Regions from separate parts of the Micromonospora sp. NPDC047644 genome, predicted to be linked through region 1. Evidence: riboswitches for the same ligand, from Rfam matches in the RefSeq annotation. Region 1 holds a riboswitch; the other holds the start of a gene.
The links. Region 1 has a riboswitch for cobalamin ahead of AB0877_RS15315 (acyl-CoA thioesterase). Riboswitches for the same ligand answer to the same signal wherever they lie in the genome.
Positions count from the first base shown of each region.

Region 2: it holds a riboswitch for cobalamin, as region 1 does, so the genes downstream of both, AB0877_RS16305 (ribonucleoside-diphosphate reductase subunit alpha) here and AB0877_RS15315 (acyl-CoA thioesterase) in region 1, are expected to answer to the same signal.

Region 1 covers NZ_JBEYSY010000008.1:160,532-175,722, forward strand. Annotated here, with positions in the region: gene AB0877_RS15275 (helix-turn-helix transcriptional regulator) at 1-1,565, opposite strand, end outside; gene AB0877_RS15280 (hypothetical protein) at 1,764-2,024, shown strand; gene AB0877_RS15285 (oxalate decarboxylase family bicupin) at 2,038-3,171, shown strand; gene AB0877_RS15290 (PepSY domain-containing protein) at 3,220-4,695, opposite strand; gene AB0877_RS15295 (copper resistance CopC family protein) at 4,881-5,444, opposite strand; gene AB0877_RS15300 (Dyp-type peroxidase) at 5,441-6,649, opposite strand; gene AB0877_RS15305 (copper chaperone PCu(A)C) at 6,673-7,275, opposite strand; gene AB0877_RS15310 (copper resistance protein CopC) at 7,341-9,464, opposite strand; cobalamin riboswitch at 9,586-9,803, shown strand; gene AB0877_RS15315 (acyl-CoA thioesterase) at 9,932-10,444, shown strand; gene AB0877_RS15320 (alcohol dehydrogenase catalytic domain-containing protein) at 10,531-10,815, shown strand; gene AB0877_RS15325 (carboxymuconolactone decarboxylase family protein) at 10,904-11,404, shown strand; gene AB0877_RS15330 (PadR family transcriptional regulator) at 11,866-12,450, shown strand; gene AB0877_RS15335 (hypothetical protein) at 12,447-13,457, shown strand; gene AB0877_RS15340 (hypothetical protein) at 13,922-14,191, opposite strand; gene AB0877_RS15345 (cellulose binding domain-containing protein) at 14,202-15,191, shown strand, end outside.
Region 2 covers NZ_JBEYSY010000009.1:47,328-62,518, reverse strand. Annotated here, with positions in the region: gene AB0877_RS16335 (ABC transporter permease) at 24-1,031, shown strand; gene AB0877_RS16330 (ABC transporter substrate-binding protein) at 1,072-2,127, shown strand; gene AB0877_RS16325 (ATP-binding cassette domain-containing protein) at 2,127-2,945, shown strand; gene AB0877_RS16320 (aldo/keto reductase) at 2,942-3,961, shown strand; gene AB0877_RS16315 (FadR/GntR family transcriptional regulator) at 3,969-4,691, opposite strand; gene AB0877_RS16310 (enolase C-terminal domain-like protein) at 4,699-6,096, opposite strand; cobalamin riboswitch at 6,529-6,747, shown strand; gene AB0877_RS16305 (ribonucleoside-diphosphate reductase subunit alpha) at 6,939-9,290, shown strand; gene AB0877_RS16300 (ribonucleotide-diphosphate reductase subunit beta) at 9,347-10,342, shown strand; gene AB0877_RS16295 (N-acetyltransferase family protein) at 10,489-10,986, shown strand; gene AB0877_RS16290 (TraR/DksA C4-type zinc finger protein) at 11,012-11,365, opposite strand; gene AB0877_RS16285 (TetR family transcriptional regulator C-terminal domain-containing protein) at 11,478-12,068, shown strand; gene AB0877_RS16280 (DUF1330 domain-containing protein) at 12,190-12,540, shown strand; gene AB0877_RS16275 (ion transporter) at 12,661-13,608, opposite strand; gene AB0877_RS16270 (alpha/beta fold hydrolase) at 13,705-14,505, opposite strand; gene AB0877_RS16265 (helix-turn-helix domain-containing protein) at 14,606-15,191, shown strand, end outside.

The sequences.
Region 1 (15,191 bases):
TCCCAGGCCCGCGCCAACTGCATCCGACTGTGAATGCCCAGCTTGTGGTATATGGAGCGGAGTTGGGTGTCGACGGTGTGGAAGGAGACGAAGAGACTCCTGGCCGCCTCCTTCTTCGTGGCACCGGCGGCCAGCATCTCGGCCACCCGTTCCTCGGCGGGGGTGAGCGTGTCGATGCCCCGGCTCGGCAGCTCGTCCGACGAGGGTCGGCGGCGCGGGGTGGCGGCGAGGTCGGCGTAACGCTGGTCCGCGATCGCCTGGTCGCCAGGGGCGCCGATCCGGGCGTACAGGGCAGCCGCCTCGTGAGCGGCGTCGCGCGCTTCTCCGGACCGCGCCCGAGGGCAGTTGGCGAGGTCCAGCAGCGCGTCGGCCAGGGCCGGCCGGGCGGCGGTGGTGCGCAGGTGGTCGACCGCCGACCGGAGCGCGCCAGGGTCACCGTCGCGCAACCCTCGGCTCTGGTCGGCCAGCGCTCGCCACAGCGGCACCGGCGTCCGGACGGACACCAGCTCCACCAGCTCGGTGACCCGACCGGCGGCCTGGGTGTCGCCGGCGGCCGTCGCCGCGCGTACCAGTCGGGGGCCGAAGTGCGGCACGGGCAGGAGCGGCCGGACCGACCGGTGCAGGTCGGTGACGACCCTGGTGAGCAGGCCCGCCGGAGTGCTGAGGGAGGCATCGCGCACCGCCACACAGAACGCGATCGTCCACATCGTACGGTCGGGCCATCGGTCCTCATCCAGGCAGGTGCGGAGGATGGCGCGGGCGTCGTCGTGTTCGCCGCGGCGGTAGCGGACCTCGCCGATCACCGCGACCAACAGGGCACGCACCTCCCTGCTGAGGTTCGCCGGACCGGAGCTGAGCGTCGTGACGGCCAGCGCGGCCGCCTCGGGTAGCTCTCCCACCGCCACCATGCGCAGGCAGTCCAGCGCGGTCAGCCCGGTGAGTGAGCCGTCGGTCGCCTCGGGCGGCTGGCGGGTAGCGGCCCGCGCGTCCTGGTGCCGGCCCAGACCGAGCTGCACGAGGATGCGTTCCGCCCAGATGGACGGGGCGTCGGCGCGTGCCGCCCAGGAGTCCGGGTCGAGGGCCGCCAGCACGGCGTGGGCGCCCGGCAGATCGCCGTGCGCGAGTGAGCGGGCGGCCCGGCCAAGGGCCAGATGGCGAGCGGACGCCTGATCACCCGAGGTGGCGTGTGCGGTACCCGCGTCGCGCAGCAGGGCATCGGTGTCCGGATGTCCCGTGCGGGCCGCGATCGTGGCGACCAGGGCGAGCACCGCGCTGCGGCTGCGGTCGTCCAGGCGGAGGTGCAACGCCTCCCGCAGACCGACGAGGGCGGTGGTCGGCTGTTCCAGTGCCACGATCTGCGCCAGGCGTCCGAGCAGCAGGGTGCGGTAGCGCTCGCCGCCGCGACTCGTGGCGATCTCCGCCGCCAGGACGTGCAGCGCCTCCATCCCGCGCCCGGCCAACCGGAGCTGGTCCGCCGTGCCCAAGAGCCGGTGCCGTCGTTCGTCGGCGTCGGTGGCGATGTCGTCGGCCGGAAGCGTCCCGGCGTTGAAGGGTGATTCGGACAATGGCGTTCTCCCCGGTTGTTACCAGGCGCGTCGAAAGGCCGTCCTGCGACCGAGCCTATCCACGTCGTACGGCAGGGGCGACCAGAACGACGAACCGGCTCGACTGGGCGGAATGGCCCGCGCCGTCCGGGGTCTGACCGGCGGCAATGGCGCGATCACGTGATGTGTCGGGCGGTGATCGGCGCCAATCATCGAGTCATGGCCCAGCTCACCGAACTCCCCGGTCTGCATCGGCTCCGGGTCGTCCTGCTGATGTTCGTCCTCTACGCCGGCACCGGGGCGGGCGGTCACGCTCCGGCGTGGACCCGTCTGGTGCTGATGGCGACCGCCGCGGCGATTCCGGTCGCGATCACGGTCCAGTACGGCTGGCCCGGACTGCGTGCCCTGCTGGGTGCCTCGTCCCGGCTACGGCTGCGGGGCGGATCCGTTCCCGCGCCCAATCCGATCCAACCCGACTGAGGAGACAGCGATCATGGCGAACAGCGATCCCCAGCCGCGGCGCGGCGATCAGGGTGCCGCGCCGCTCGCGGGCCGCAACGTCGAGCTCGAGCGGCAGAATCCCGATCTGGTGGTGCCGCCGACGACCGACAGCCGGCTGGTGCCCAACCTCAAGTTCTCCTTCTCACAGGCGCACACCCGGGTGGAGAAGGGCGGCTGGACCCGGGAGGTCACCAGCCGGGACCTTCCGATCGCCACGCAGTTGGCTGGTGTCCAGTTCGGGTTGGAGCCGGGCGGATACCGGGAGATCCACTGGCACCAGCAGTCGGAGTGGGCGTACATGCTCAGCGGCAGTTGCCGCATCAGCGCCGTCGACCACGAGGGACGCAACTTCATCGAGGACGTGAAGGCCGGCGATCTGTGGTTCTTTCCGCAGGGCGTGCCGCACAACATCCAGGCGCTGGAGGACGGCGCACAGTTCCTGCTGGTCTTCAACGACGGGGCGTTCTCGGAGAACAACACGTTCCTGCTCAGCGACTTCTTCGCACACACCCCCCGGCACGTGCTGGCCAAGAACTTCGGCTGGACTCTGGAACAGATGGAGAACCTGCCCGAGCGGGAGAAGTACATCTTCCAGGGTGACGTCCCACCGCCCCTGCAACAGGACCGGGTGGTCAGCCCGACCGGTGACATTCCCCGCAGCTTCAAGCACCGGATGCTCGCGCAGACCCCGCAACGGTTCCCTGGCGGTACGGTCCGGGTCACCGACTCGACGAACTTCGCCGCCTCGGTGACCACCGCCGCGGCCCTGGTGGAGGTCGAACCGGGAGGGATGCGCGAGTTGCACTGGCATCCCACCACCGACGAGTGGCAGTACTACATCTCCGGCACCGGGCGGATGGGCGTCTTCGCCTCGCAGGCCGCCGCCCGCACGTTCGACTTCCAGGCCGGCGACGTGGGTTACGTCCCCTTCGCGTACGGCCACTACATCGAGAACACCGGCGACGAGCCACTGGTGTTCCTGGAGATGTTCCGCCATCCCCGGTTCGAGGACATCTCGGTGATGCAGTGGATGGCGAACACGCCCCACGAGATCATCGCCGACACGATCAACGTGTCGAAGTCGATGGTCGACAGCCTGCCGACCACCAAACAGGTCGTGATCTGAGCGAACCGTCCGGCCGTCCGTCCGAGGACGGACGGCCGGACCGGTGGGTCAGCTCCCCACGGGTGCCGGGGAGGTGGGAGCCGCGGCGGGTCGTCGGCGTCGGGACACCGCACCCACCACCACGTCGATGAGGAGGAAGGCGAGCAGGGTGAGCCCGAACAGGGGCAGCGTCCAGCCGATCGCCGCCGTCACCGGTACGCCGATCAGCAGCGCCCAGAGCGGCAGGCCGCGTACGCCTCCGCGGGCCGGCGGGGTGCCGGCGATCGCACGGCGGTCGGCGCGGGTGGGCCGGCGTTGCCACCACATGCGGTAGCCCCAGAAGATGACGCAGAGCAGACCGAGGGCGAGCGCGGCCAGCAGGATCTGGTTGACCAGACCGAAGAGGATCCCCATGTGGGCCTGGATGCCGAGGCCGCTCAGTTTCGCCAGCAGGGGCCAGTCGGCGAAGTCGCTTCGGGCGGTGACCGTGTCGGAGGCCGGGTCGACGGCGATCCGGTCCTTCTTGACCGGCCAGGTGTTGTCGACCTGCGTGACGGTCCAGGCGGAGCCCGGCTCCGGCGCGGGACTGATCTCAACCGGACCGGAGAGGCCCGCGCCGCGAGCGACAGCCAGGACCCGGTCGAAGGTCGCCGACGGGACGACCCCACCCGCGTCGGCGGGACCGTGTTCGTGGCCACCGCCGGTCTCGGCCGGGGCGGTGGAGCCGACGGTGAGGCTGGTGGAGATCTCGGGCGTACGGGCGCTCAGCGCGTCGAGGCCGGCGGCGAAGTTCGCGCCGGCGTAGCGGGACCAGGTCAGGCCGGTGACCGAGAGGAAGAGGAGTCCGACGGTGAGCCAGATGCCGGTGGTGGCATGCCACCCTCGGGTGCGGCGGACGCCCTTACCCGTGGACAGATCCGGCACGAACAGGTGCCGGGCGGCGGCTCGTGCGGCCCCACGTCGCCGCCACCAGAGGACGACCCCACCGAGCGCCATCACCCACAGCCAACTCGCGGCCAGCTCGGAGTAGTGCTCGCCCACCGTTCCCAGGTGCAGGTGGCGGTGCAGGTCGTCCAGCCAGGTGGTGACCGGTGTGGACCCGAACCAGGTGGTGAGCTGCCCCTGGGACTCGCCGGTGTACGGGTTGATGTAGACGGTGTGTTGGTTCTCGCCCAGCTCGGGCAGGGAGAACACCACCTTGGTGGTCTGGTCGCCGGCGCCGGGTTGCACTGTGGTGATGCTGCCGTCCGGGTGCGCGTTGCGCGCGGCGCCGATCTGCTCGGCCAGCGGCAGTTGCCGGTCACCCACCTGGGCGACCGTCAGCTGGTCGCCGTAGAGGACCGTGTCGAGTTGCGGGGTGACGGTGTAGGCCAGGCCGGTCAGTGCGGCGACCACCAGGAACGGGGCGACGAGGACGCCGGCGTAGAAATGCAGCCGTAGCAGCAGCGCGCCGAACGGCGACGTGCGACGGGCGGCTCGGGCCGGTTTCTCGGCGGTGGTGGCGGGCTCCGGCTGCGGGGTGCCGGACAGTTCAGTCAGAGACATGGTGATCCGATCGGAAGAGTCGGGAAGCACGAAGGTGCTTCCCGTACTGGTCTGGTCGCCCGGTGAGGTGTCGCATCGGCCCTGACTGGTAGTCGGGGAGAAGACGCCGGCGGTTCCCGAAGAACGGTTCTAGGCGAGGTCGTCCTCCGCGCCGGTGGCGTCGGCCCGGTCTGCGGCGGGTCGGATCAGCGCCGGGCGCCCCGTCGCCACAGCAGCCCAGCCGTCACCAGGACGAGGAGGGACAAGGCGGCAGCCGCGACGAGGACACCGGCGCTTGGACCGCCGCCGGACGCTGCCGTGGCGGCGGGCGGGGTGGCCGCTGACGCGCTGACGGCCACAATCGGCGCGGCGCTGGACGAGGGATCGGCCACCGTGAACGGGTACGACCCCTGAACCGGGTGCCCGTCGACGGAGACGACCCGGTAGGCGACCGTGTACGTCCCGTTCGGCAGGGTGTCGGTCAGCTGGACCGTGCTCTTCGCTCCGGTGACCACCGGTTCGCCGGTGGGAAGCTTCTGCTTGGCGGCGTCGGTGAGCACGATGGTGGTGAACGCGGGGTCGAGTCGCTGCATGAATTCGAGCGTGACCTCGGTCGGTGCGCTCGGCAGCGTCGCGTCCCGAGCGGGCGTGGCCGTCTTGAGCGAGTTGTGCGCCCAGGCCGGGCTGGCTGGGATGAGCACCGCCACGAGGACGGCGAGCACCGCCGCGCCGAGTCGGACGGCTGCGAGACGGGTTGGTGGCACGCTCATCCGAGCACCTGCTCGCCGATCCACCCGCCCGGCTGACATCCGGGCGGGATGGCGAAGACGGCGGAGCCGATCGGCGTGGTCCACTCGTTGAGCAGGTCCCGGTCGGCCAGCCGGCGCTGGATGGGCAGGAACTGTCGTGCGATGTCGGCCTGGTACGAGGCGAAGATCAGGCCGCTGTCCGCGTGGCCCTCCGCCGTCGGCGCGCCGTCGTAGTTGTAGGGCCGGCGCAGAATCTTCAACCGGTCGTCGGTCACGTGGGCGCGGGTCAGGTGCGAGAAGTCGGGGATGACGGTGAGGCCGTCGGCGTCGGTGGCGGCGAAGTCGGGTTCGTCGTGTTCGGCGGTCCCGGTGAGCGGGGCGCCGGTGTCGAGCCGTCGCCCGACGGCGAGTTCGCGGTCGGTCCGGCCGAGCAGGTCCCAGGTCTCCATGTTCATGCTGATCCGCCGGAGCACCACTGTGGTGCTGTCGCGCAGCCACGCCGGGCCCTCCGGGACCCAGAGCGCGGTGTCCATGGGCGCGCCGGGTTTGGGGTTGGCGGTGCCGTCGAGCTGACCGAACAGGTTGCGTTGGGTGTGGCCGCCCGGCTCGACACCGGGGCTGCGCCGGAAGCCCTGCTGGACCCACCGCACCGTCGCGAACGGTCGGCTGTCCTTGATCAGGACCCGCTGGGCGTGGGCGACGGAGATCGCATCGTCCGCGCAGATCTGCAGCAGCAGGTCACCGCCGGACCAGGCCGGCTGGAGTCGGTCGATGCGCAACGGCGGCAGTTCGGTGACCGACGCCGGCCGGCGGTCGTCGACGCCGGCCGCCCGGTAGAGGCCCGGCCCGAAGCCGAAGGTCACTGTCAACCGTGCCGGCAGCAGCCCGAGTTCGGCCTCGGTGTCGGCCAACGCGGGTCGGCCCTGGGTGAGCCGGGCGGCGTCGTCGGTGAGCAGCCGCAACATCCGGCCCAGCGCGGCCCGGTCGGTGCCGGCCCGCAGGGTGAGCGCCACGAACGACGCGTGCGCCTGCGGTTCGGTGGACACCCCCGCCTGCCGGGCACCATGGAACGGCTCGACCAGGCCGCCGACGCTCGCCACCGACGTGGCATCGGCGACGGCCGGCGGTTGCCCGCCGCCGGTACGGGTCGTGGCGATGGCGGCACCGCCGGCCAGGGCTCCTCCGGCAGCGAGCGCACCTCCGGTGAGCAGGCCGCGCCTGCTCACCGGCCGGACGGGTGGCGTTCGCGTCACGATGCCGGGCTCATGCTCGTTCCCGGCGTGGCGCTCATGCCGGGCATCGGCTGGCCGTGCCCGGGGGCGTAGCTCTCCTGCGCGCCGGTGAACGGTTTGGCCACGGCCCTGAACTGCTGGGACCGGCCGTCGGCGAAGGTCAGCGTGAAGGCCAACTCGTCGCCGGCCTGGACGGGCTTGGTGAGGTTCATCAGCATGAGGTGGTCGCCGCCGGGCTCCAGCGCATGCGTGCTCTTGGCCTTGATCACGATGCCACCCTGCTTGGCCTGCATGACCATCTTGCCGTCTTTCATGGTCATCTCGTGCAGTTCCATCGGTGACAGGGGGTTCGTGGCACCCGTCACCGTGACATCGCTGTCGCCGTCGTTGACCAGGGTCCCGAAGGCCGCCGTCATGCCCTTGTCGGCGGCCTTCACCCACGGGTCACGAATGCCGAGCACGCCCGCGTCCGGGTTGGCTGAGGTCGACGCGGACGGGCCCGCCTGCGCGGTCGACGGAGAGTCGGACGACCCGCAGCCGGCGGCGCCCACCGTCAGAATCGCGGCGGCGACGATCGCGGCCGAGCGGCGGCGTGAAACGTTCGGGCTGGTGGCGCGCATGTGTTCTTCCTCCGATGATTGCTGCTGGGAGGTTGGTCGGCCGCAGCACGGAGAAAGTTCCGGAGTCAGGGAACGTTGATCGTGAACTCCCCGGTGTGCACCTTGCCGGCGACCTGGAAGTCGAAGAAGGCCCGGTACCGGCCTGAACTCGGCGCGGTCAGCCAGAACTTGACCGTCCCGTCGATCAGCTCCGGCTCGGGGTGCACGTGCACGTAGCCGAGGTCGCCCTCACGAACCACCACCAGGTGCCCGTACGCGGCAAGGTATCGCTCCAGCTGCGCGGGCGCTGCGCTGTCGGCGCTGGCGACCTGGAAGTGGATCGGCGCCGTCACCCCCACCGTCGGGGTGCCGGTCATCGACACCGTGTACGGACCAGCCGTCGCCTTCGCCTGCGCCGGCGGCAGCGCGGTCGGGGTGTGCGCGCCGGGCACCGTGTGGTCGACGCCCAGCACGAGCGGCAGCGGCGTGCCGTTGGCGGCGGTGACGGAGAAGTCGGCGTAGACGCGGTAGCCACCGGGCCGGGCCAGCGTCATGGGGACGCTCCAGGTGCCGTCGGGTGCCATCGTCGGGTGCAGGTGCTGATAGCCGGTCAGGTCACGGCCCACGACGATCATGTGCAGCGGCTTGTCGTGGACGACCGCGAAGCGGGTCGCCGGCTGCCGGTCGGTGCCGACGATGCGGAAGCGGTAGTCGGCGCGTACCCCGGCGGGTTGGGTTCGTTCCAGCGGTTGCAGCGTGTAGCCGCCGGCGCTGACGGTCGTCCCGGTGGCGAGCGTCTCGCCGGTCGCGCCGTCACCCCGGTGCGTGTGCGGTCCGGTGCCCGCCGGGTGTTGGTGTCCGTCGTTCGCGGACCCTGCCGGGCCGGAGGCGGGCGGACCGCCGGCCGGCTGCCGGGCGGTGTTGGCGGCCGGGCCCTCGTTGCCGCTGATGCGCGCCAATCCGAACCCGCCGAGCAGCGCCAGCACCAGGGTACCGACGAACAGTGCCAGGCTGGTGTTGCTCAGCCGGGATCCGGGCGTCGCCGTGGCGAGATCCGGCTCAGCCGACGCCCCGGAGTCGACGGGCGGTCGACTGTCCGTCGTGGCGGGGGCTTTCGCGTCCTCATCGGTCGGAGTTGGATCCACCGCGACGCCGGTCCGAGCCACGACGACCGCGGTCTCCTTGCGCGCGGCCGGCATGGCACCGGGCCGCCGCTTACCCTCCGAGGTCTGCGTAGCACTGCCGGTCGTCGCGACGGTCCTGCCCGCGTCGGTTCTGCCAGCGACGGCTCCGCCGCTGGTCTTGGTGACGGCGGTCTTGGTGACGGCGGTTTTGCTACCGGCGGTCTTGCTGCCAGCGGCCCTGGCGCCGGTGCCCTTGCCGCCGGTGGTCCTGGTGCCGGGACGGGTGCCGGCGCCGCGTCGACCGGATGTCGTCGGCGAGGTACGGCCGCGGCCGGCGGGTCGGCCGGCGGGGGTCGTCCGCCGACGCCAGACGACGAGTCCGGCCACCGCTGCCGTGGCCACCGCTGCCAGGCTGGCCCAGACGACTGCTCCCGGACCGCTCTCGTCCGTCGACCCGGTCGGCGCGGCCGCTGCCGCGGACGGCGGAACGGCGGTCTCGACCGCGACCGTCGGCACCGCCGACGCCTGCCCGGATGACCCGTGTTGCTCGGCGGTGGCCAACAGCGCCGGATCCGGCTGGGTCGACGGCGGGCTCCACCCCTTCGGTGCCGCCGTCGCCGGCCCGTCGTAGCGGAAGGTCAAGGTGCCGCGTACGGGGTCGCCGTCCGAGGCGACCGACAGGTAGCTCACCGAGTACTGGCCCTTGGCCGGCAGGTGCGCGACCGCCACCGTCGCGGGGAACCCGGTCGTGTACTCGCGTGGCTCGAACTGACCGTTGACCAGGAAGTACTCGCGCACCGGCTTGTCCAGCGGCTTCGGCTCCCCGTACGACCAGCCATTGTCGACCCGGATGCCACCCGGCGCGGTGATCGTGAAGAACGCGTTGGCAGCGGCCTTCTCGGTGAAGAACAGCTGCACCGAGGTCAACGGCTCGCGCACGGTCGCGCCACCCGCCGGCGTGGACATCGCGAGGGTCCCGTGAGCTGCGGCGGGCTGAGCGGACGCGAGGAGAGCGACAGCCGAGGCGAGGAGGAGCGCGAGGAGGCCCGAGACCATCCGCCCAGGAATCTGAGGGTGACGACGCATCTGAATATCCTCACTGGGCTGAGACTTTTTACAAGAGGTGACGAACTTTTTCCTCACATGGCTAAAGCCGAACACCTCCCGGGTGGTCGGCCGGGCGGAGGGGCCGTCGCCCCTGGCCAGCTATGCTCCCGGTGGCGCTGGTTCGCCCGGTCGTGAGCTGGCCGGGCGTCGTAAGAGGGAACCCGGTGGGAATCCGGGGCTGCCCCGCAGCGGTGAGTGGGAACGACCGCCGTCATCAGCACTGGGCCAGTGGCCTGGGAAGCGACGGCCAGTAGGGGATCGGCGTGCAGCCGGTCGGGCCCGCGAGTCCGAAGACCTGCCAGTGCCGCGTACACAACCGTGTGCGCTGCCGTCGGCCTCGCGGGTGGGCTGAGCGGGTGACGTGCCGCGCTCTCTGCGTGGGCGCGTCCTCGTCAGCGTGTGCCCGTGATCCGGCGGTGTGGTTTCCCGAGGGACGGACTACCGCTGTGCACGACACCACCACCATCGCCGGCCGAGCACCGTCGGCGTCGCACCTGACCCTGTCGCAGATCATGGACCAGCACCACACCAACCTGATGGGTACGGTCCACGGCGGCCGGATCCTCAACCTCATCGACTCCGTCGCCGGTGTGGTCGCCGCCCGCCATTCCGACGGGCCTGCGGTCACCGCCGCGATCGACGAAACCGCGTTCCTGCGCGCGGTGCGGGTCGGCGACGTCGTGCACGTCGACGCCCGGATCACCTGGGCCGGGCGCAGCTCGATGGAGGTGGCGGTCAAGGTGACCGCCGACCGGTGGGACCGGGCGGTGCCGCCCACCGACGTGGCCACCGCCCACCTGGTCATGGTCGCCATCGACGACGACGGCCAACCTCGTACGGTGCCGCCGCTGCTACCGGAGACCGACGGTGACCGGCGGCGCTACCGGGAGGCGGAGATCCGCCGGGAGCACCGGCTGGCGCTGCGGCGCGCGCTGCTCGACGGTGCCGAAGACGACTGACCCGTGCGCGGTGCGCCCGTCGCGGCGCCGGCGCGGTCCGAGGAACCCGCCCCGCCGTCGATCTGGTCAACCCTCTCGACACGAAGATCCAGGCTGGAAAGGCCGCGCACGCGCGTGTCGAGCTGCCTGCGGCGCTCGGCCTGGACCTTGCCGGCGTCGTGGCGGCGGTCGGCGCGGAGGTGACCGACTTCGAGCCGGGGGACGAGGTGTACGGGCTGCGCGACGCTCGACGCGTCGTTCGCAGCGGTACGCACCTACCACGGGCATGTCGTCAGCGCGCTGGGCTGGGGATCGCATTCGCTCGCCCCGCTGTCGTTCCGAGGCGCGACCACGCTGGCGCTTCGGAAAACAAATCGCTATGGTGCTTCTGAATCAGAATCGCCCTCGGAGGTGGCTATGGCTCGCATACCCGCGCTCGAACCACCCTTCACCGCGGACGTCGAGGCCCAACTCGCCGCGATGATGCCGACCAGCATGCCGCCGATCGGCCTGTTCCGAACGTTCGCCAAGAACTTGCCGATGACCATCGCGATGAGCCACTGGGGCCGATACGAACTCGGCCGGCAACTATCCCTCACACTCCGTGAGCGCGAAATCGTCATCCTCCGCACCTGCGCACGCTGCCGCTGCGAGTACGAGTGGGGCGTCCACCTGATGGTTTTCGCCGACCGCGCCGGACTCACCCGGGCCGAGATCGCCTCGCTCACCCACGGAATGCCGGACGATCCGTGCTGGGCCACCGGCCGGGAACAAGCGCTGATTCAGGTGGCGGACGCCCTGCACGGCGCAGCGGACATCGATGATGAAGTTTGGCGATTCGCCCACGAGGTTCTGGACGAGTCGCAGTTGCTGGACCTGTTCCTGCTCTGTGGGTGGTACCACGCGATCAGCTTCGCCGCCCGGGCCGCCCGCGTCGAACTCGAGCCGGGCGCGCCCCGCTTCGCCGACGTCACGCCCTGATGGACCGCCTCCAGGGACAGCGGTGGACGCCTGCACCCGCGATGGGCAAGGTGGCAGCCCCACCACGGTCGTGATCGACGATGCCACGCTCACCGACGACGAACGGCACTCGATCGCATCCACGGCCGGCACCTCCCACACCGCGTTCATCGACACCAGCGCCGCAGACACCCCGTCTCCACGACCGAGGGCGGCCGATGGGCGACAGCGATGGGATCAGTGCCGCGCGCCAGGCGCTTGGCCGTCGCCTCGCGAACCTACGCAAGGCTGCCGGACTCACGCAGCACGGCCCGCTCCTCTCGTGCGTTATGTCCGCAGCTCCATCGCCAGACCAGACCCGCGCCACCGGCTGCACGTTAGGTCGGTGGGCGAGGGCGTCGCCTTTGACCTGCAACCTGGTCGTCGTCTCGGGCGTCCGGCTCGGTCTTGTGATTAGACGTATACGCCTATAGGTTGCCTGGGTGCCTTTGGACGCGTCACGGAACAGCCTGGTGTTGCCGATCCTCGGACTCCTCGTCGAGCAGTCAGCGCATGGCTACGACATCACGACACGCCTACGCGAGCGATACGGACACCTATCGGTCACCCGCAGCACGGTTACGTCCCTGTTGAAGGCGCTCGAGAAGGCAGGCTTGGTCTCCTCCGGGCGGCCCGAGCGAGTGGGGAATCGGCCGCCACGTACGGCCTACGAGTTGACTGCCGTAGGTCTCGCCGACTTCCGCCACAAGGTCGAGGCTGGCGTACGCGACACCCCGGCCGCGTCCGTGGACTTCGTCATGGCGGTCGCCTACGTCGGAATTCTTCCGATCGACCAGGCGGCGTGCATCCTGGACGGTCGCGCCGACCGGCTCGACCAAGAATTGGCTGCCCTTTCGGGGCTGCCCGACGGTGACGTGCTCGAAGTGCACATGCTCGAAGTCGCCTACTGGCGCACCATCGTCGCCACCGAAGCCACCTGGATCAGGACTCTGGTGCGGCGGATCTGCGCGCGCGAGATCCGCTGGCCAACCCAGCAAACCCACCAATACGGGAGTGCAGAAGCGTGAAGTTCGGTATCTATCCGGGCGGGCGGGCCGGCACGGTCTGCTCCCACCCACCCGATGTCGCCGCGATCCGCCACCTCGTCGACGACCTCTCGAATGGTCGCCCCTTCGTCATCCGCGAGTACGTGCACTTCCTCGGCGACCCAGCACCGCCGGACGTCGTCACCTCGCTCGGCGCCGAACACGAACTCGCGCACCTCACGATGCCCGACGAGTGGTACGTCGACGGAAACCGTGAGCTGGACCTCGTGGTCAGCTACATCCCCCGGGCCGCCGACCTCTCCGGATGGCTGACCTTCCTCGACACCATCATCGACCGCTACGGTCACCTGACGCGGTACCTCCAGGTGACGCTTGAGCCGAACTTCCCCATCCCGCTCATCGACGGAAGCGCACCCGGCGTGCTCGAAGCCCTGGTCCTCGGCATCCCGCACGCACGCGCCGCACTGGACCGGCGGGGTCTCCAGCACGTACGGACCGGCTTCTCCGTCGCCGAACCACCCGAGTGGTTGGGCGGCGACGACCAGTTCTGGTCGTACCTTTCCTCGGTCCCGTACCAGGACTTCGCCGCCCACGTCGACTACGTCGGCCTGGGCCTGTACCCCGACGCCTTCTCGCCCGTCGCCCCGCGGGGCAACCCGGGAGACACCGCATCCCTCACCACACACGCCCTGCACCACTTGCGGGGCGGGTCGCTGCCCCGCGCGCACATCCCGCCCAACACTCCCATCCACATCGTGGAGAACGGCACCCCGAGCGGGTCACCGCGCACCGAGCAGGCACAGTGCGACTCGCTGTCGGACATGCTCGGCGTCATCCTCACCGAACAAGAGCGTCTGAACATCACCCACTACGAACTGTTCAGCCTCAGGGACGCCGACAGCAACTCCACGGAACCCACCGGAACACTCGGCATCGTCACCGACACCTACCGACCCAAGCCCGCCCTCGCCGTCTACCGCGACATCGTCCGCACCGCTGGCCCGCTGCCCGTCACCAGACATCCCTGATCGCGGCGAACCGAAACGCGGCGAGGCGGGCGATTGTCCACTATGGCCCGACCCCCATCGTTTCGAAAGCCGACGCACCGACGCGCCATCACCGGCTCACATCGCGCCGACGCGGTACGCCGACCTACGCTCGCACAAGTAACCGCTGGCAAGGCGCGGCGGTGGTGAGCGTGCTCCCCGATCGACCGATGCGGCTGCGGGAGCCAGTGCTGGTGCCAACCAAGCACTGGGCAGGCCGCTCACACACCGGCCGGCGGTCGGCGGCCCGGCGCGAGACCGGTTTAGGGGGAGCAGGTTGGGAGCAGGCGCCCACATCACGAGAGGGTGCCCCCGCGCTCTGACTCGCAGGCTGACTGATGGCGGTAGTTCGGTGCTCTGCCCACTCGCCGGTCCACATTGCGAGGTCGCGTACCCGGCGGTCGATTATTTTTGCCGGACTTGGCCGCCCACTTCGTTGCGTTCTTTCACGCGAAGTCGTCCAGGATCTGGCGGTCAGTCGCGGTCCAGACGGGAAGCTGCGCTATCCACTCTTCTGCCTGCTCGGCGCTGTGGCCGCTACCGATCAGCCATGGGCGGGCTCTCCGTTGTCCTGCCGGCGGCAGGACTGCCGTGCGTGCCTTGACAGGAAGGCGGAGCAGCAGGACAGTCGACATATTCATCGACGTTGAACTATTTACGGCGAGGTGTGCCATGCGGAAGTCGCTGACTGCTGTGGCCGCCATCGCTGTTGCCATGGTCGCGATGATGGCCGCGATCTCACACGCCAGTGCGGCGAACGCGGCGGCCGGGTGTCGGGTGAACTACGTCGTCACCAGCCAGTGGACCGGTGGCTTCCACGCCGACATCGCGGTCACCAACTTGGGTGACCTGGTCAACGGGTGGACGCTGCGGTTCGCGTTTCCTGCAGTCGACCAGCGGCTCACGCAAACCTGGAGCGCCACCTGGGCCCAGGAGGGCCAGCAGGTCAGCGCGACCAATCTCGGCTGGAACGCGACCCTGGGCACCAATGGCTCCGCGAACATCGGTTTCGTCGGCGCCTGGTCGGGCAGCAACCCCATACCGGCGTCGTTCACGCTCAACGGCGTCACGTGCACCGGCGGCGTCCTGCCCAGCGTGACGCCGACCCGGACGACCACACCGCCGGTCGCTGACTGGCCGGCGATCGTCACCTGGCTCAGCCCGACCGCCGGCGCGGTTTACACCACGCCGGGAGCCGTCCCGCTGGCGGCGACCGCGACCGTGGGAGGCGGACACAGCATCACCTCGGTGTCGTTCCGGGTGGACGGCGTCACGGTGGCCCGGGGGGTGAGGACGACCGGTGACCGGTACGAGGCGCTGTGGACACCACCGATCGGGGAGCCCGGCACCAGCACCACCTTCGTGCTGTACGTCTCGGCCGGCACCGACCAGTCGCTGTCTGGCAGTGCGCCGCCGTTGCTGGTCACTGTGGTGACGCCGGCGTCCACCGGCACCAACCACCCGCCGGCGGTGGCGTTGAGCACCCCCGGAGGGCAGACCTACTTCCTCGAGCCGACGACCGTCACGCTGGTCGCCGACGTCGCCGACGTCGCCGACACCGATCCCGGGGACCTCGTCAGCCGGGTGGAGTTGTACCTCGGCGCAACCCGGCTGGCCGTGACGCCGACCAGCAGCGGACAGCGCTACCAGTTCCAGACGGCCCTGTCGGCCGGCACGTCGTCCACCTTCACCGTGCGGGTCCATGACTCCCACGGC
Region 2 (15,191 bases), on a different contig from region 1:
GCTTGGGGAGGTCAGGTCCGACGATGAGTAGCGCCGAGGCAACCGCCGGCACGCAGCGCGGCGAACTCAGCGACTGGTTCCGGGAACGGATCTCCCACGCCGTCTCCGAATTCACCGCCGCGACCGCGTTGGTCGTCCTGTTCATCGCCTTGACCTTCGCGAGTCCCTACTTCCTGACCGCGGACAACCTCTTCAACATCGGGGCCCAGACGGCGGTGATCGCCATCATCGCCACCGCCCAGACGATGGTCATCATCACGAAGGGCATCGACCTGTCCGTGGGATCGGTCGCCGCGCTCGCCGGCGTGTTGGGCGCGATGGTCGTGCGCGACCTCGGCTTCTCACTCTGGGCGGCGACGGCGGTCGCGATCGGCGTCGGCGCGCTGGCCGGGCTGTTGAACGGACTGCTGGTGACGGTGGCCCGGATCCCGCCGTTCATCGCGACGCTGGGGACGATGTCCGTGGGCCGCGGCCTGGTCTTCATCATCACCGGCGCGGTCGGCGTCTACGGCCTGCCCCGGTCCTTCCAACTGCTCGGCAACGGGCAGATCCTCGGCATTCCGTTCGCCGTGGTGATCACGGTCCTGGTCGCCGTCGGGGTCGCCTTCCTGCTGTCCCAGACCCGCTTCGGTCAGTACACCTACGCCATGGGCTCCAACCTGGAGGCGGCCCGCCGCTCCGGCATCCGGGTAGGGCGGCACCTGACCGGGGTGTACGTGCTGGCCGGCGTGCTGGTCGGGCTGGGCGGCATGATCGCCGCGTCCCGGGTCAACTCCGGCCAGCCCAACTACGGGATCTCACTGGAACTCGACGTCATCGCCGCCGCCGTCATCGGCGGAGCCAGCCTGTTCGGCGGGCAGGGCCGGATCGTCGGGACCATCATCGGCGCGTTCCTCATCGCCCTGGTCCGCAACGGCGCCGTCCTGCTCGACATCAGCATCCACTACCAGCAGGTGATCGTCGGCGTGATCATCTGGGCCGCCGTCTACTTCGACCAGTACCGCCGCCGGCGGCTGGAATCACGGGGTTGACATGCCATTCCGAGAGTCCGAACGAGGAAGGACACACACCATGGCACACACCACCACCAGCCGGCGGACGCGAGGACGACTCCTGCGCGCGCAGGCGATCCTGGCCGCGGCCGCGGCGACCGCCCTGCTCAGCGCCTGCGGCGGGGTCGAGGTCCGTGACGGCGGCGGCGACGGCGCGGCCAAGGACGCGAGCGGCCCGTTGAAGCTCGCCGTCGTCCCCAAGGCGGTCGGCGCCGACTACTGGAACACCGTCAAGGCGGGCGCCGAGTGCGCTGCTCAGCGCGCGGGGGACGTCACCGTCCAGTGGGACGGCGTGACCGCCGAGACCGACGTCGAGGGCCAGGTCAACCTGATCCAGAACTTCGTGACCAAGAAGGTCGACGGCATCGTCTACGCGGCGACCGACTCCAGCGCGCTGGCGCCGGCGACCGACAAGGCGCTCAGCGCCAACATCCCGGTCGCCATGATCGACTCCGGCACCAGCCCGCAACCGTCGAACGTGCCCCTCTTCGCCACCGACAACCGTGCGTCGGCGACCGAGGCGGCGAAGCTGCTGGCCACCGAACTCGGCCCCGGCAACCACGAGGTGGCGCTGGTCGAGTTCCAGCCCGGATCGCAGACCAACACCGAGCGGGTCGACGGCTTCAAGGCCGGCCTCGCCCAGTACCCGAACCTGAAGCTGGTCGGCCAGCAGCCGAGCAAGAGCGACGTGAACGAGGCCCGACGGGTCACCGAGAACATCCTCACCGCGAACCCCAACCTGAAGGGTGTCTTCGCGGCCAACGAGCCGAGCGTGCTGGGCGCCGCGCAGGCCATCCAGGCCGCCGGCAAGTCCGGCAAGGTGGTCATCATCGGGTGGGACGCCGCCCCCGACGAGATCGCCGGCGTACGCAGCGGCCAGATCTCGGCGCTGGTCGTGCAGAACCCGTTCAAGATGGGCTACTTCGGCGTCGACAAGATGGTCAAGCACCTGCGGGACAAGGCGCCGCTCGCGTCGGCCGACACCGGCGTCACGTTCGTCACCAAGGAGAACATCGACTCGGCGGAGATCAAGGCGGTGCTCGAGCCCAGCTGCGCCAACCCGCCGGTGCAGTGATGGGCGCGATCCCCACGGCCACCGCGGACAGCGACCAGCAGCCCACCGACGCGGAGCCGCCGGTCCTCGAAGCCCGCGGCATCGTCAAGCGGTTCGGGCACGTCGAGGCGTTGCGCGGCGCCGACTTCACGGTCCGCCGGGGCGAGGTCGTCGCGCTGATCGGCGACAACGGCGCCGGCAAGAGCACTCTGATCAAGACCCTGTCCGGTGTGCACCCGCCGGACGAGGGCGAGATCCGCGTCGGCGGCCGTCCGGTCCAGTTCAACACCCCGGTCGACGCCCGACGCGCCGGAGTGGAGACCGTCTACCAGGACCTCGCCGTCGCCGACGACCTCAGCGTCGCCGCCAACCTGTATCTCGGCCGGGAGATCCTGCGCTCCGGACCACTCGGCCGGCTCGGGCTGCTGGACAAGCGCGCCATGCGCCACGGCGCCGCCGCCGCCCTGGACGAACTGGGCGTACGGATCCCCCGGGTCACCACCCCCATCGCGATGCTGTCCGGTGGGCAGCGGCAGTGCGTGGCGGTGGCCCGGGCCATCATCTGGGCGACCAACGTGGTCATCCTCGACGAGCCCACCGCGGCCCTGGGGGTGGTCCAGACCGGGCGGGTGCTCGACGTCGTCCGGCGGGCCCGCGACGCCGGCATGTCGGTGGTGCTGGTGAGCCACAACATGCCGCAGGTCCTCGAGATCGCCGACCGGGTCGAGGTGCTGCGCCTCGGCCGGCGCGCGGCCCAACTCCGCGCCGACGAGGCCACCACCGACGATCTGGTCGCCGCGATGACCGGCAGCACCAGCGTGGGTCGGGACGAGCGGTGACGGCGGCCGTCCAGGGAGGTGCCCGGGGTCCCGCGGGTCCGCCGAGCCGCGGCGGCGCTGCACCGCCGCCGCGGCTGAGCCCACTGGGCTTCGGCGCCTCCCAGGGCGGCAATCTCTACCGGGCGACGTCCGACGAGCAGTTCGCCGCCGCCGTGGACACCGCGTGGGCAGGCGGCATCCGATACTTCGACACCGCACCGCACTACGGGCTGGGCCTGTCCGAACGACGGCTGGGCGCGGCCCTGCGCTCCCGCCCCCGCGGCGAGTACGTGGTGTCGACGAAGGTCGGCCGGCTGCTCGTGCCGTCACCGGAGACGGCGCACCAGCGGGATCCGGAGGGGTTCGACGTTCCCGCCGACCACCGCCGGGTCTGGGACTTCAGCCGCGACGGCGTCCGCCGTTCGCTGGAGGCGAGCCTTCGGCGCACCGGCCTGGACCGGATCGACGTGGTGTATCTGCATGACCCGGACGAGCACTGGCAACAGGCGGCGAACGAGGCGATCCCGGCCCTGGTGGAGCTACGGGAGCAGGGCGTGATCGGCGCCGTCGGTGCGGGAATGAACCAGTCGGCGATGCTGGCCCGCTTCGTGGCGGAGACCGACGTGGACATGGTGATGTGCGCCGGCCGGTACACCCTCCTGGAGCAGGGCGCGCTGACCGACCTGCTACCCGCCGCGCAGGCCCGCCACGTCGGTGTGGTGGTCGCCGGTGTCTACAACTCGGGGCTGCTGGCCCGGGACATGCCGTCGACCGACGCCGTCTACGACTACCGGCAGGCGCAGGCAGAGGTGATCGACCACGCCCGCCTGATAGCGCGGGTCTGTCAGACGTACGGCGTCACGCTGCCCCAGGCGGCGTTGGCGTTCGTCCGTCGCCACCCGGCCGTGGTCTCGACCGTTGTCGGCATGCGCGACGACGCCCAGGTGACCGAGACCCTGCGTCGGTCCGGTGTCGACGTCCCGGATCAACTCTGGACGGCGCTGTACGACGAGGGGCTGCTCGACGTCCAGCCGTGAGGGTCGGTCACGACCGGGCCGTCTCGATGCTGGCGTCAGCGTCGTCGGGTAACCCCTGCAACGACTCCTCCACACCGATCAGGTGGTTGGCCATCCGGGTGCGCGCCCGCTCCGGGTCCCGTGCCACGAGGGCCTTCAGGATCGCCACGTGCTCGTCATGGGTGCGCAGGTCCGCGCCCTCCTCGTGCAGACTCCGCCAGAGCCGGCCACGGAGGGTGCGCCCGGCGAAGGCTTCGATCAGACCGACGAGCACCGGATTCTCGGCGTGTACCGCGATGATCCGGTGGAAGGCGATGTCGATCTCCATGATCCGCTCGTGGTCCGGCGGTGACTGGCCGACCAACCGGGCCGCCTCGTCGAGCAGGTCACCCGCCTGGGCCAGGGCCTCGTCGGTGATCCTGGTCGCGGCCAGGCAGGCGGCTTCGCACTCCAGCAGCCGGCGGACGGTGTGGATGTGCCGAGGGTCGCCCTGGCCCTGGAAGTCCACCACGAAGTTCATTGGGGCCAGCAGTTGCGGCGCGTCGAGGTTGGTGACGTAGGTGCCGTCGCCCTGCCGGATGTTGACGATCCCCAGGATCGACAGGGCCGACATCCCCTCGCGCAGGGAGCCCCGCGAGACACCGAGCTGCTCGGCGAGGTCCTTCTCGATGGGCAGCCGGTCCCCGGGCCGGAACTGCCCTTCGAGGATCATCCGTTTGATGCCGTTGACCACTTCGTCGGTGCGAGACATGTCCCCCCTAACGGCCGGCGGGGGTGGCCTTCCCACCCGCGATCACGTACGCCGCCTCCGGAGATGACACGGTAGTCGGGTCTGTCGCCGCCCAGTAGTGGCCGTCGGGGAAACGGTAGAGCGCCACCGACTCCGGACGCATCCGGGTGGAGTAGCCGGGCTGGCTGGGCAGGACGTATCCGCTGCCGGAACCGGTGTCGCGGATGATGCAGGGATCGGTGAAGTGCTCGTGCAGGTGGTCGACGAACTCGGTGACCCGGTTGGTGAGGTCCCCCGAGATCGCGACGTAGTCGAGCACCGACACGTGTTGGACCATCTCGCACAGCCCGACACCGCCGGCGTGCGGGCACACGGGGACGTCGAACTTCGCGGCCAGCAGCAGCACGGCGACGATCTCGTTGATGCTGGCCAACCTGCCGGTGTCGAGCTGGCAGAAGTCGATGGCCTCGGCCTGGAAGAGCTGCTTGAACATCACCCGGTTGTGGCAGTGTTCGCCGGTGGCGACGCCGATCGGAGCGACGGCGCGTCGGACGGCAGCGTGGCCCAGGATGTCGTCGGGGCTGGTCGGCTCCTCGATCCACAGTGGCGTGAAGCGGGCGAGAGCGGTGACCCAGTCGATGGCCTGACCGACGTCCCACACCTGGTTGGCGTCGATCATGAGGTTGCGATCCGGCCCGAGGATCTCCCGCGCGATGGCGCATCGGCGGATGTCGTCCTCGAGGTTGGCGCCCACCTTGAGCTTGACGTAGCCGTAGCCGGTGTCGACCGCCTCCTGGCACAGTCGGCGCAGCTTGTCGTCGCCGTAGCCGAGCCAGCCGGCCGAGGTGGTGTAGGCGGGGTAGCCGGTCCGGTCGAGCTCGGCGAGGCGGGCGGCCTTCGTGCTCTCCTTGGCCCGCAGGATGGCCAGTGCCTCGTCGCGGGTCAGCGCGTCGGAGAGGTAGCGCAGGTCCGCGATGTCGACGAGTTGCTCGGGGGTCATGTCGACGAGCAGCCGCCACAGCGGTTTGTCGGCGACCCGGGCGACCAGGTCCCATGACGCGTTCAGCACGGCGGCGAGGGACAGGTGGACGACGCCCTTCTCGGGGCCGAGCCACCGCAGTTGCGAGTCGGAGGTGAGCAGGCGGTAGACCGCGCCCATGTCCGCTGCCATCGTTGCCACGTCCTGGCCGACGAGGAGCTGTGCCTGGTGGACTGCCGCCGCCGCGACGATGTCGTTGCCTCGGCCGATGGTGAAGGTCAGGCCGTGCCCCGCGAGTGGCGCGCCCACGCCGTCGACGCCGTCGGTGTGCAGGACGACGTAGGCCGCCGAGTAGTCGCCGTCCTTGTTCATGGCGTCTGACCCGTCAGCGGTCAGGGAGGTGGGGAAGCGGACGTCTTCGACGGTGACGGCAGTGATCTGCGGCATGCGCTCCTCGCCCAGCTAGGCTAAAGATCAGATGATCACTGGGAGTATACGGAGGGCTGCTCCAGCGCGTCAACGTTGTCGATCACTTCTGGCGTGCAGACATATGATGTTTTCCCGCTCTCGCCGATCCGCCTTGATGCCGATCATGCCGGTTGGCAGGCCAACTCGACGCGCGCGGCGGATCCCGGAGATTGGATGTTCCACCTCGCCGCAACGTATCGACGGCGACGTATAGGCGTGGCCTCCAGTGCCACGGCCTCGATACGTCACATCTTTGTCGAATGTCGACACCCGTGCGCAGAGCCCCGTCTCCGGTGCCCGGCGTCGGTCGGCCGCTGCGTGCTCCCGAGGGTTGGTGACGGTGGTCACCGCATCGCCGTCGACACGCCCGAGACCGACATGTGGGGTGTGACAACGGCTGCGTCCCTATATATGGTGTCGAGCGCAGCTGGTTCGGCCGCTCATCCAGTGCGGTCGAGGCAACAGGGAACCCGGTGGAAATCCGGGACTGTCCCGCAGCGGTGAGTGGGAACGACAGCCGTCATGAGCACTGGGCCACCAGTTCGGCCTGGGAAGCGACGGCCAGTAGGAGACCGGCGAGCCCGGTCGTGCCCGCGAGTCCGAAGACCTGCCAGCGCGCCGCGTACCCGCACCCGGGTGGGCGGCGGTCCGAGGCCGCGTGGGACGGCTGACGCCACCTGACCCACGCCGCTGCCGGCGCGCGTCCATCGGTGTCTGTCTCCTCGCGTCCGGGCCACCAGGTCTCGAACTCCGAGGAGCGAGTGGTGACAGTCACCGAGGTAGTCCCGGCCAGCGGCGACGCGACAGTGCGGCGGACGCCGATGCAGGTCCGCAAGCGCGACGGCGGCACCGAACCCGTGGACGTGAACAGAATCGTCCGGGCGGTCGAGCGGTGGGCCGACGACCTGACCGACGTCGACCCGTTGCGGGTGGCTACCCGCACCATCAGCGGCCTCTACGACGGCGCGACCACTGCCGAACTCGACCGGCTGTCCATCCAGACCGCCGCCGAGATGATCGGTGAGGAGCCGCAGTACTCGCGTCTGGCCGCGCGGCTGCTGGCCGGCTACGTCGACAAGGAGGTGCGTCGACAGGGCATCACCTCGTTCAGCGCGGCGATCCGGGTCGGCCACGCCGAGGGCCTGATCGGTGACGACACCGCCGCGTTCGTCGCCGCACACGCCGCGACGCTCGATGACGCCATCGACCCGGACGGCGACCGCCGGTTCGAGTACTTCGGCCTCCGCACGGTGTACGACCGCTATCTGTTGCGCCACCCCACCAGCAGGCTGGTGCTGGAAACCCCGCAGTACTGGCTGCTGCGGGTGGCCTGCGGCCTGTCCCGGACGGCGGACGAGGCGGTCGACTTCTACCGGCTGATGTCCAGCCTGGCCTACCTGCCCAGCTCACCGACCTTGTTCAACTCCGGCACCCGGCACACCCAGATGTCCTCCTGCTACCTGGTCGACTCCCCGCTCGACGAGCTGGACTCGATCTACGCCCGGTACGCCCAGGTCGCCAACCTGTCCAAGTTCGCCGGGGGCATCGGCATCGCGTACTCCCGGGTCCGCTCCCGGGGCGCGCTGATCCGGGGCACGAACGGGCAGTCCAACGGGATCGTGCCGTGGCTGCGCACGTTGGACGCGAGCGTCGCCGCGGTCAACCAGGGTGGCCGACGCAAGGGCGCTGCCTGCGTCTACCTGGAGCCGTGGCACCCGGACATCGAGGAGTTCCTGCAACTGCGGGACAACACCGGCGAGGACGCCCGCCGCACCCACAACCTGAACCTGGCCAACTGGGTGCCGGACGAGTTCATGCGTCGGGTCGAGGCCGACGAGCCGTGGTCGCTGTTCGACCCGCACGAGGTGCCAGAGCTGCCCGACCTGTGGGGGGAGCGGTTCGACGCCGCGTACCGGCAGGCCGAGGCGCAGGGCCGCTACGTGCGGCAGGTCCCGGCCCGGGAGCTGTACGGGAAGATGATGCGGACCCTCGCCCAGACCGGCAACGGCTGGATGACCTTCAAGGACGCGTCGAACCGGCTCTGCAACCAGACCGCAGAGCCGGGCAACGTCGTACACCTGTCCAACCTCTGCACCGAGATCGTCGAGGTGTCCAGTGACGCCGAGACCGCCGTGTGCAACCTCGGCTCGGTGAACCTCGCCGCCCACCTCACCGCCGACGGCATCGACTGGGAGCGGCTGCGCGCCACGGTGCGGACCGCGGTGACCTTCCTCGACCGGGTCATCGACATCAACTACTACCCGACCGCGCAGGCGGCGGCGAGCAACCCCCGCTGGCGGCCCGTCGGGCTCGGGTTGATGGGCCTGCAGGACGCCTTCTTCGCGTTGCGGTTGCCGTTCGACTCGCCGGCCGCCCGCGAGCTGTCCACCCGGATCAGCGAGGAGCTGTACCTGACCGCGTTGGAGACCTCCGCCGACCTGGCGCGCGACTTCGGCGCGCATCCGGCGTACCCGCAGACCCGGGCCGCGCGGGGCCAGCTCCAGCCCGACCTGTGGGGTGTCGAGGGTACGCAGACGGCACGCTGGGCGGCCCTGCGGGAAGAGGTCGCGGCGCACGGGCTGCGCAACTCGCTGCTGGTGGCGGTCGCGCCGACGGCGACGATCGCCTCGATCGCCGGGTGCTACGAGTGCATCGAGCCGCAGGTGTCCAACCTGTTCAAGCGCGAAACCCTGTCGGGGGAGTTCCTCCAGGTCAACACCGCTCTGGTACGCGAACTGAAGGCCCGCGGTCTGTGGACCGAAAGGATCCGTTCGGCCATCAAGCGGGCGGAGGGGTCGGTGCAGGACATCGCCGAGCTGCCGGTCGGCGTACGGGAGCTGTTCCGCACCGCGTGGGAGCTGCCGCAGCGGGCGCTGATCGACCTGGCCGCCGCCCGTGCCCCGTTCGTCGACCAGTCCCAGTCGCTGAACCTGTTCCTGGCCGCGCCGACCATCGGCAAGCTCTCCTCGATGTACCTCTACGCCTGGAAGGCCGGGCTGAAGACCACCTACTACCTGCGCTCGCGTCCCGCGACGCGGATCCAGCAGGCCACCGTCAGCGCCGTCGCACCCGTTGCACCCGTCGCGCCCGTCGCTCTCGCGTCCGTGGCCCTCGACGCGGAGGCGCTCGCCTGCTCGCTGGAGAACCCCGAGTCGTGCGAGGCCTGCCAGTGACCGTCCCCGAAGCCGCCACCACCGACGCCAGCACCACCGACACGAGGACCACGCACATGCTGCTCGACCCCGGGATGGACCTCACTCTTCGCCCGATGCGCTACCCGCACTTCTTCGACCGGTTCCGCGACGCGATCCGCAACACCTGGACTGTCGAGGAGGTCGACCTGCACGCCGACCTCGCCGACCTGGACAGGTTGTCGCCGGCCGAACGGCACCTGGTCAGCCGCCTGGTGGCGTTCTTCGCCACCGGTGACACGATCGTCGCCAACAACCTGGTGCTCAACCTCTACCAGCACGTCAACAGCCCGGAGGGTCGCCTCTACCTGTCCCGCCAGCTGTTCGAGGAGGCCGTGCACGTCCAGTTCTACCTCAACCTGCTCGACACGTACGTCCCCGACGAGACGGAGCGCTTCGAGGCTTTCGCGGCCATCGAGAACATCCCCTCGATTCGTCGTAAGGCCGAGTTCTGCTTCCGGTGGATCGACTCCCTCAACGACCTGCGGGAGTTGCGGTCCCGCGAGGACCGGCGCACGTTCCTGCTCAACCTCATCTGCTTCGCCGCCTGCATCGAGGGGTTGTTCTTCTACGGCGCGTTCGCCTACGTCTACTTCCTGCGCTCCCGTGGCCTGCTGCACGGTCTCGCCTCGGGCACCAACTGGGTGTTCCGCGACGAGTCCATGCACATGGCGTTCGCGTTCGACGTCGTCGACACCGTCCGCGCCGAGGAGCCGGACCTGTTCGACGACGACCTCGCCGACCAGGTTCGCCGGATGCTCACCGAGGCGGTCGAGTGTGAGGTGCAGTTCGCCGAGGACCTGGTGGGCCAGGGCGTGCCCGGTCTGACCCTGGCCGACATGCGGGAGTACCTCCAGCACGTCGCCGACCGTCGCCTCGCCCAGCTCGGCATCGCGCCGCACTACGGGTCGAGCAACCCGTTCGGCTTCATGGAGTTGCAGGACGTGCAGGAGCTGTCCAACTTCTTCGAGCGGCGGGTGTCGGCGTACCAGGTCGGGGTGACCGGCACCGTCGCCTTCGACGACGACTTCTAGCGACCTCGGTCCATGCGCTTCCCTTGATCAGGTGATGAAAAGTAGCTTGGAGACGACCTCATTAGCTATTTCTCATCACCTGATCAAGGAACGTCAGGCCAGCGAGGCGAGACGGGGTGGGCGCCCGCCCGGAGAGGAACGTGCTGATGGTCGACATCACCGTGCGGCCCATGACCGACGCCGACGCCGACCGGGTCCTGACGATCTATCAGGCCGGCCTGGACACCGGTGACGCCAGCTTCGAGGTCACCGCGCCCGGCTGGGCGGCGTTCAGTGCCGCTCGACTGAGCGGTCACCGGTTCGTGGCCGTCGACCCGGGTGGAACGGTGCTCGGCTGGGTCGCCGTCTCGCCGACCTCGACCCGCGCGGTGTACGCCGGTGTGGTGGAGCACTCCGTGTACGTCGACCCGGCCGCCCAGGGCCGTGGCGTCGCCCGACTGCTGCTGGACGCGCTGATCACCTCCACCGAGGCCGCCGGCATCTGGACGATCCAGTCCGGGGTCTTCCCGGAGAACACCGCCAGCCTGGCGCTGCACCAGCGGGCCGGGTTCCGGGTCATCGGCGTCCGTGAGCGGGTCGGCCGCCACCACGGACGCTGGCGCGACGTCATTCTGTTGGAACGGCGCAGCCCCGCCATCGCCTGAGACGCCCGCCGGTCGGCGGTGCCCGTCACCGTCGGCTGGCGCAGGTCACGCAGGTGCGCGCCGACGGGCGGGCGGCGAGGCGCTCGGCGGGGATCGGGCGGCCACAGCCTTCGCACACGCCGTAGCTGCCGTCGTCCACCCGTTGCAGCGCGACGTCCAACTCGGCCAGCCGTCGGCGGGTGGCGTCGAGGACGGCGGTGAGCTGCGCGCGTTCGAAGGCGATCGTGCTGCCCTCGGGGTCGTGCTCGTCGTCGGCGTTCGACGACCGGGACGCCTCGAAGAGGCTCCGCAGGTCGCCGTCAAGGGCGGTGGCCTGAGCCTCGGCCTGTTCGCGCAGCCGCAGCAACTCCTCGCGGACCGCGCTGGAATCCCTGGTCATGGCACTCCACGGTACCTGGGGGATGACAGCGGTCACATCACTGGCATTCCGAGACGACCGGTCATATCGTGGTGTCTGTCAGTCGGAGCTGTGGGCGAAAGGAGTGCGTGAGATGCCACGACCGAAGTCCCCGACCAGTGCCGGAACTCGGCAACGGTTGTCCGACGCCGCGTTGGACCTGTTCCACCTGCGGGGCTACAACGGGACGAGCGTCCAGGACATCGTCGCCGCAGCCGGCGCGCCCAAGGGCACCTTCTACAACCACTTCGCCAGCAAGGAGGACCTCGCCCTGGACTCGGTGGCGAGATACTCCGCAGCGATGGGGCTGGAGATGCTCGACGCGGAGCAGGGCAGCACACCGCTGGAGCGGATCACCCGTCATCTGAGATACGTCACCGGCCTCGGCGACACCATGGGCGATCGCGGATGCCTGCTCGGCAACTTCGCCACCGAAATCCCGGCGCACAGTGATGCCCTGCGCGCCGCCGTCGACGCCGGCTTCGGTCGCTGGGTCGCCGCGCTCGCCGTGGCGATCGAGCAGGCGCGGACTGCCGGTGAACTGCACGGCGACGAACCCGCAACCGATCTCGCCGGCTTTGTCGTCTCCAGCTACGAGGGCGCGGCAGCCCGGGCAAAGGCATCCGGTGACCCGGCGGCCCTCCGGGAATTCTTCACGATCACCACGGCCCGGATCCTCACCTGATCCGCATCCGTTCGCGTCGCTGACAGCCCGGGTTCTTCCATCCGGCGCGGCGTGTACCCAATCCAAGACGACCGGTCGTACGCCTTCGGCCGGAAGCGACACCTGAATTGAGGAATGAGACATGAGCACGTACCTGATCAATCACCTGCGCATCCCGGGCGGAGTGCCGACCGAGGAGTCCCTGCGTTACCTGGAGCAGGTGCAGGCCACCACCGAGGCGTACGGCGCCAAGTGGCTCGTCCTGGATGCCCAGGTCGAGGTCCTTGAGGGCAGTTGGCCCGGTTCGGTGGTGCTGATCGAGTTCCCCGACGCGGAGACCGCCAAGACCTGGTACAACTCGCCCGAGTACCAGGCGATCCTGGCGCTACGCGTCGATCACACCATCAACGACCTGGTGCTGGTGGACTCCGTCGGCCCGGACTTCACGGTGGCCGGCTACGCGCGCCAGATCCGAACCCTGCTCGGCCAGTGACCAGTTCTCGCTGACCTGCCGTAGCCGATCCCCGCGCACCGCCCGGCGGGCGCGGGGATCGGCTACATGAAGGTGCGGGTGTGCGGGCACCGAACGCGGGAACGCGGTGCGAGCGTCGGATCACCGTTTGGTGCGGGCGTTGTCCCGGTGGGATCGGCCGTGCCCGTCGTCCCGGTCGATGCGTAGCTCGCGTTCCAACTCGGTGACGACCGCCCGCAGATCGTCCAGTCGTTGGGTGAGCGCGATTCGGTCAACCTCGTCCGGTACGCCGTCGCCGTCCTCGTCGTAGCCGGGGGCCAGTCGCTCGGTCATCTCCAGTCGGCGGGCCTCCTCCATGGAGTTCACGATGACCGCGATGAGGATGTTGAGCAGCAGGTTGACGGTGATGACCACGTAGCTGACGTAGTAGAGAAGCGTCCACGGTGAGATCTCCATGCCCTGCTCGATGAGGTCCGGCAGCGTCTCCAGAGACAACAGCACGAACAATGTCAACAGTGACCGGCCGATGTCGCCGTACTCCTGTGGGTATCTGTCGCCGAAGATGAGCCAGCCGGCCATCCCGTAGACGTAGAGCGTCACCACGGCCAGGGCGAGGAACCCGGTGACGCCCGGCAGGCTGCGCCAGAGTGCGGAGACGATGGTCCGCAGACCTGGCGAGAACCGCACCAGGCGGACCATGCGGGCGACGCGCACTACCCGCAGCAACGCCGAGTCACCGTGCAGTCCGGGTACGAAGATCGCCGCGATCACCACGAAGTCGAAGACGTTCCAGCCGTGCCGGAAGAAGTCCTGCGGACGCCGCCCGTACGCGGCCAACCGGATGGCGATCTCGACGACGAAGACGGCCCGGAAGAACAGCTCCAGCCCGTGCAGCGCGCTGTCGGCGGGGCTCAGGTCGTCGTATGTCTCCAGGCCGAGGACGATGCCGTTGGCGAGGATGACCACGACGATGGCGACCTCGAAGGGACGGGACCGGGCGAGGTGGGCGCACTGGTTGGCCCAACCCGACCGGTGCCGCGACGGCGGTTCCGGCCCACCTCGCTGGGTGGGCGCGGGGGCGTCACTCACCAGTCGACCGGCTCGATCGTGCGGCGGTGCGGATGGTGTGTGGGCATGCCCGCCAGCCTAGCCAAGATCCACGACGGTGGGCGATCGTGTGACCTCTCAGGAGTGAGCCGCCCGGTGCGGCGTCACCGGCGCCGCGAAGAACTCGGCGAGGGGCTCGACGATCCTGCGGTGGGCCCGGTTGATGGCGTCGTGGCCGCTGCGGGGGATGGTCAGCGTCCGAGCCCGTGGCAGCGCGCGGGCCAACGCGGCGTTCTGCTCCACGTAGTACGGCGGGCCGCCGGCGCCGCAGGCCAACAGCACCTCGGCGGGGATGCCGGCCCACCGGCTGGCCGGCCCGTCGTGAGCCAGGATGAGGGCCGACTCGTCCAGCGTCGCCGGCAGCAGCTCGCCCATGGTCCGGCCGATCGGCGTGCGCAGGAAGGCGCGCAGCATCGCGACCCGGAGGCCCAGCGGTAGCCTCGCCGCTGGCATCTGCGGGTTGATGCCGGCGGTGGTGAGGGCGAGACTGCGGGCGGTGTCGCCGACCTGTGCCGCCGCCCGGGCCGGCGCGAGCCAGCCCGACGGGAAGCTGCCGTCGATCGAGACCGCGGCGTCGTAGAGGGCGAGTCGGTCGATCGGCAGTCGGAGCGCGGCCTCGAGTGCCAGGAACCCCCCGGCGCTGTGGCCGATGACGTTGCCGGACCCGGTGTGCTCCAGCACGGCGGCGAGGTCGTCGACCTCCTGCTCGGCGGTGTAGGGCACCGACCTCGGTGGCGCGTCGGCCCGTCCCCGTCGGTTGTAGAGGTGAACGCTGAACCGGTCGGCGAGTGCCGTGGCGAGCCGCCGGTAGACGTCGATCGTCACGCCGCCACCGTGCACCACGACGATCCCCGGCCCCGTCCCGGTCGAGTGCAGCACGATCGTCGCGCCGTCCCGTGCCCTGACCTGCTCGATGTCTGCTTCACCCTTCTCCCGCCCACAACAACTGCAAACGACGTTCGCAGTTTACAGTAGGTCAGTGAGCGACGCACCCGCGAGTACCGGCGACGGCGGCCCCGAGCGGCAGTCGATCTGGAGCAGACCCGAACGCGGCAGCCGTGGCCCCGCCCCGGCACACAGTCGGGACGCCATCGTGGAGGCCGCCATCGCCCTGGCCGACGCCGAAGGGCTCGCGGCGGTGTCGATGCGCGCTGTGGCCGCCTCGCTCGGCACCGGTGCCGGATCCCTCTACCGCTACCTGTCGTCCCGGGACGACCTGTTGGACCTGATGACCGACCGGGCCGTGGGGGAGCTGCGCCCGTACCCGCAGGTGGAGGGTGACTGGCTGGAGACGATGGTGCTGCTGGGGCGACGGCAGTTGGTGCTGTTCGGTGCCCACCCGTGGTTGCCCGAGGTGATCCATCGGCCCTCGGGCGCCGGCCCGGAGAGCCTCGCCTGGTTCGACAACTGCATCCGGGTCCTGGCGCCGGTGCGCTGCCCGGTAACCGCCAAGTTCGAGGCCATCGCGATGATGACAGGCGTGGTGAGCCTCTTCGCCCGCCGCGAATCCGCGGCTGGGGCGTTCAGCTTCGCCGGGGTGGACCTCACGACGTACCCGCACCTCG